Linked DNA regions of Prolixibacter sp. NT017. The protein of the gene in region 1 interacts with the protein of each later gene in a pairwise test. Links are inferred from orthologs where the notes say so. Each region holds a gene or a part of one and is shown on either strand. Other genes may lie near its edges.

The links. The genes of interacting proteins can lie anywhere in the genome.
Region 2: the proteins of GJU87_RS07985 (region 1) and GJU87_RS19995 interact in binary tests that used the Escherichia coli proteins (3 or more experiments, as listed by UniProt). The link is inferred for Prolixibacter sp. NT017 from one-to-one orthologs.

Annotation. Positions count from the first base shown.
Region 1 is NZ_BLAV01000001.1:1,913,415-1,916,225, reverse strand. The notes cover bases 36-2,770. They hold GJU87_RS07985 (thioesterase family protein), read right to left. Parts: upstream 1,743-2,770; coding sequence 1,329-1,742; downstream 36-1,328. Other genes in these bases: GJU87_RS07980 (SDR family oxidoreductase), read right to left, coding at 1,749-2,552; GJU87_RS07990 (LysE family translocator), read left to right, coding at 702-1,328; GJU87_RS07995 (alpha/beta hydrolase), read right to left, coding at 36-521. In the rest of the region: more of GJU87_RS07995, read right to left, coding at 1-35; GJU87_RS07975 (hypothetical protein), read left to right, coding at 2,799-2,811.
Region 2 is NZ_BLAV01000001.1:4,809,711-4,812,548, reverse strand. What follows is about bases 35-2,796. They hold GJU87_RS19995 (acyl carrier protein), read right to left. Parts: upstream 1,653-2,796; coding sequence 1,416-1,652; downstream 35-1,415. Other genes in these bases: GJU87_RS19985 (peptidoglycan DD-metalloendopeptidase family protein), read right to left, coding at 2,464-2,796; GJU87_RS19990 (phosphoribosylglycinamide formyltransferase), read left to right, coding at 1,862-2,422; fabF (beta-ketoacyl-ACP synthase II), read right to left, coding at 133-1,383; rnc (ribonuclease III), read right to left, coding at 35-116. In the rest of the region: more of rnc, read right to left, coding at 1-34; more of GJU87_RS19985, read right to left, coding at 2,797-2,838. UniProt on the Escherichia coli protein: Carrier of the growing fatty acid chain in fatty acid biosynthesis.

The sequences.
Region 1 (2,811 bases):
GCTATTGCATCAGAGGCATCCGGCTTTCCGGTGTCAAAATGCGTCTCGGCTGTAGATGCCAGGTGTCCGCCAGCAGAGAAGCCTGCAATTCCGACTTTATTCGGGTCAATCCCCCACTTTTGGGCATTAGCCCGAACCGTTCGGATGGCGTGTTGCGCATCCTGCAACGGAATCGTTGGATGACCATACGGCAAACGATACTTCAATACGATACCGGCAATTCCACGCTTCTGCAAATATTTCGCAAAATCGTATCCCTCGTGATCCATGGCCTCAATCCAATAACCACCGCCAGGGCAAATGACCACGGCCGTTCCGCTGTTTTTTTCCTTTTCCGGAAGATAAACCGTTAGTGTTGGTTCGGAAACAAACCGAACCCTTACGCCATCAAAAGTTTCCTCAGGTTTGGGCGAAACATTGGGACCGGGAACCCCATCAGGCCAAAGCTTTAAAGTTTCCTGCGAGAAAGAAGGCTGTAAACTAAACATAAACAATAGGGTAAGTAGCAAGAGATTCTTCATAACACTGGATTTGCCATTAGTTTTTCTGCTTATTGTATGAAGCAGATTGTGAGTATCCGAACGGAAGCCATAAACTTATTTTAAATTCTTTTAAAAACAGAATATTTGTCCACAAACATAGACTCATTTTTAACCAACGAAATCGGGAGGTGTAACAATTTTTAACTTAATTTTGCGGCCATGGAACTGGAATTAATCTGGAAAGGATTCATTATTGGAATTGCTGTCTCCGTTCCCCTAGGACCAATCGGAATGCTTTGCATACAACGTACAGTGAACAAGAACTGGCGTTCCGGTATGTCGTCGGGGCTGGGAGCTGCAACGTCTGATACGATCTATGCGATTATTGCCGGTTTCAGTATGACGATGATTATCGATTTCATCACGGCACACTCCATCTATTTCGAAATTTCAGGTGCTATTATCCTTATTCTCCTCGGACTGCACATCTTCAAATCCAACCCGTCGCAGGAGTTGCAAAAGTTCAAGAAGAAAGGATCGACCTACCTGCAGGATTACCTTTTTACGTTGCTACTGACCGTTTCCAACCCGATGGCCGTCTTTGTTTTCATCGCCGTATTTGCCGGTTCTGGACTGGCATTGAAACTGTCAGCGCCGATTAAATCCTTGATGATTATTACCGGCGTTTTTGGCGGGGCATCGAGTTGGTGGTTTGTGTTAACCGGCCTGGTAAATCTGTTTCGACACAAAATTAATCTTCACATGCTGTGGTGGGCCAACAAAATCGTCGGCATCATGATCATCGTTTTTGCCGTAGCTTCGTTTATCTATCTGCGGTTCGACTGATTATTCTCCCAGCCTTTCGCGAAGAATTTCTTCAAATTGATCCGGAATTTTACACGGCCGGCCTGTATTAAAATCCATGAAAGCCAGTACCACTTTCCCTTCGTTGATCAATTCCCCAGCCTCGTTGTAAATTTCAGAGACCAACGGAAACTTCACTTTGGGCATTTCCTTAATAACGGTACGAATCGTCAGCAACTCGTCGTAATAAGCCGGCTTGTGGTAATTAATATGGAGTGACCGCGCGGGCAGAAAAATCTTATCCTCTTCCTCGAGCAACCGGTACGATTTGTATATTTCACGAATCATATCCGTTCGCCCGATTTCGTAAAAGCGAGGGTAATTGCCATAATAAACCACGCCCATTTTGTCGGTGTCGCCGTAACAAACCCGGTATTGGGTGTCGAATGAAAACATATTGCTTTACTTGATAGGTGAATCAGGCTCTTTGGCCATGTGATTAAAGGTTAACTTGTCGAGCAACGAAGGAAAAAACTTGCCCAGGAAAACGGTAAATTTTCCTTCCACGAAAGTGAGAATCAACTGCCGCTTCCTTTTTTTTACCGCATTGGCAATGTGCAGGGCACACTCTTCCGAAGTCATCATTTTCTCCTCCTTCCGCGGAGTTTCCCCCTGGGCAGTTCCATTAGCGGTAAGCGCCGATTTTCTTACTTCGGAAGCAGTAAAGCCCGGAGCGGCGACCAGCACATGTAGTCCCTTTTTCAGGTTCTCGATGCGAACCGTATCCAAAAATCCGCGAACGGCAAACTTCGAAGCCGAATAAGCGGTTCTTCCCGGTAGGCCCACATGGCCCGCAATAGAAATCACCCCAACCAGCGAACCTTTGCTTTCGAGCAAATATGGCAAAGCATATTTGGTGCAATAAACTGTCCCGTAGAAGTTCACATCCATCACCTTATGCATCACTTCCAGGTCCATATCCTGAAAATTGGCCCGCATGGAAATGCCTGCATTGTTAATCAGTATGTCGATGTGCCCAAAGCGCGAAACAGCCTGTTCTATCAGGTTCTTACACTCCTCCTCGACCGAAACATCCGTTTTGACCGAAAGAATTTCCGTACCCGGAAGCTCTTGTTCCAGTTCCTGTAAACGATCAGTCCGGCGTGCTCCCAAAACCAGTTTCGCGCCGCGTGAAGCAAATTCCACAGCCAGTGCTCGTCCAATTCCGGAAGAAGCTCCGGTAATAATTACCACCTTATTTTTCATTGTACAAAAATCCGAAAGTTAGGAAACCGGAACTGTCTTTTTCCGGTTTGTTTTATGGTAAACAAAAGTATGTTTTTTTCGCAAACCGGTCGTTTTTGCAAGTTTAAATGTGGGATAAAAAGAAGGGACATACTTTTAATCGACCTGAATCCGTTGTATTTTTAGATTATTATTTTAGCCCCAACCTGCAATTGTGTAACCATAAAAAGCAAGCACGTGAAACAAGTCATTTTAATGTTCCCGCTTATGGCTATATTCC
Region 2 (2,838 bases), 2.9 Mb from region 1 along the record:
TGAATAAACGCAATGTCGTAAAAGTGCAGGGTTCCGGGGTAGAACCCAAGCAATGATTTCAAAAACAAATAAAACTCTTTCCCCGGCGAGGAAAAGAGTTTTATTCTTTGCTTCAAAGCCTTTATCACTTTCTTATGACAATTTTTTGAAGATTACAGTCGCATTGTGTCCGCCAAATCCAAATGTATTGCTAAGTGCAAAATTAATCTGGCGTTCTTTTGCGTGATTAAAAGTAAAATCAATGTTCGGATCAACTTCCGGATCCAATTCAAATTGATTTATCGTTGGAGGTACAATGCTGTTCTGCATTGCCAAAATAGAGGCAATACTTTCAACTGCACCAGCCGCTCCCAGCAAGTGACCTGTCATCGACTTGGTTGAACTCACACTTACCTTGTAAGAATGGTCACCAAATACTTTCAGGATTGCTTTTGGCTCGGCAACATCTCCCAGCCCGGTAGAAGTACCGTGTACGTTAATGTAATCGATATCTTCAGGTTTCAGACCGGCATCGTCCAGCGCATGCTTCATTACCAGTGCAGCACCTTCTCCTTCGGGATCAGGAGCAGTCATATGGTAAGCATCCGTTGACATGCCAGTGCCAACCAATTCCGCGTAGATGGTCGCGCCACGGCGAACCGCGTGTTCGTATTCTTCGAGGATGAGTGCACCAGCACCTTCTCCCATCACGAATCCATCACGATCTTTATCGAAAGGTCGCGATGCCGTTTTTGGATCATCGTTACGCGTTGAAAGGGCACGCATGGCATTGAAACCACCAACACCCGCCTGGTTAATTGCTGATTCGGAACCACCGGCTACGAACATATCCGCTTTTCCGAGCCGGATATAGCTCGCTGCATCAATTAATGCATGGGTTGCCGAAGCACAAGCAGTAACCGTGGTAATGCTGGGTCCCCGAAAGCGATATTTCAAGGCAATATTACCACTGGCCATGTTGGCAATCATCTTAGGAATGAAGAAGGGGGTAAATCGCGGATTTTCCGGATTTGAATTGAAGGAGGTTACTTCCTGAAAGAAAGTATCCAAACCACCAATACCTGCACCCCAGATCACACCAACCCGGTCCTTATCGATTTTTTCCAGGTCGATTCCTGAATGACTGATTGCCTGGTCAGCAGCGATGTAAGCAAACTGAGCATACATGTCATGTTTGCGAACTTCCTTGCGCTCGAGGTAATCATTCGGGTCGAAATCCTTTATTTCGCAGGCAAACTGCGTTTTGAATTTGGAGGCATCAAAATGAGTAATGGGGCCGGCACCGCTAACCCCATTCCTCAGGCCTTCCCAGAATTCCTGGATATTCTTACCGAGCGGGTTGATCGTACCTAAGCCGGTAACAACAACTCGTTTCAATTCCATGGTAAGTTCTTAAGACCTTTATTCAGTAATAATTACTTTCCGTTCTCTTCGATGTAAGCAACAGCTTCGCCTACAGTACCGATTTTTTCAGCCTGATCATCAGGGATAGCAATATTGAATTCTTTTTCGAATTCCATAATCAGCTCAACGGTATCGAGTGAATCAGCTCCCAAGTCATTGGTGAAAGAAGCTTCGTTAGTAACTTCGCTTTCATCAACACCAAGTTTGTCTACAATGATCGATTTAACTTTAGCCGAAACGTCAGACATAATTTCTAAATTTTAACGTTAATACTATGAATAAATTTAAACTATGATTTTTTCAAATCAACGGGTGCAAAGTAATAAAGAAACCCAATTATTTTCCAAATATTTGTTCCATAATATGGCTTTTCGTCAGGGTAAAACGGCTTCCTATGCCTGTTTTCGAATCCATTAGTCGAATAGTCAATTTTTAAACAGCACACAAAACTCTAATTATGAAAAACATAGCCATACTTGCATCGGGTTCAGGAACAAATGCACAAAACATAATACAGTATTTTCAATACCATCCAACCATCCGCGTTGATTCGGTTTGGAGCAACCGCTCAGACGTCTATGTGCTCGAAAGAGCAGCAAAATATGGAATTGAGTATGGCTCCTTTAACAGGAAAGAGTTTTACGATTCGGAAGATTTCCTGAATCGACTCAAAAGCCGCAACATCGATTTAGTTGTTTTGGCAGGCTTTCTTTGGTTGGTACCCACCAACCTGATCCAGGCTTTCCCGATTATTAATATTCACCCGGCCCTGCTACCAACGTATGGTGGTAAAGGAATGTACGGAATGAAAGTACACGAGGCAGTTGTCGCCAACCAGGAAAAGGAAAGTGGTATCACCATTCACATGGTCGATGAAGTTTACGATCACGGAACCGTTTTACGCCAGGAAAAGTGTCCTGTCCTCCCGGACGACACACCGGAGTCGCTGGCTAAACGCATCCACCAATTGGAATACCAATACTTCCCCGAGGTGATCGAAAATTTTTTAATGAAATAATCACCATAACTGGAAAATCCGTACCAAAAATTCGAAAGCTGTTATTGATTATCTGCAGGCGTGCTGTGAATGACATCGGCCACAGGAATTTGATCGGTTTCGTTGCCGGGAATCGGGATAGTCATTAACTCATTCATGAGTGAATCCCGATGCTCCTCAAAACGCACCATATTCTCTTTCTTCACCGGTTCTACAGGCGGCGCTTTCACTTTTAGCGGATCGACAGCTGTACCATTTTTATATACCCTGAAATCGAGGTGTGGCCCGGTAGCTAGTCCTGTCATTCCTACATAGCCAATCAACTGTCCCTGCTTAACACGCACACCGGGGTGCATGCCCTTGGCAAACCGCGAAAGGTGCATATAGGAAGTCGTGTAGACAGAGTTGTGTTTGATGTATAAGTAATTGCCACCACC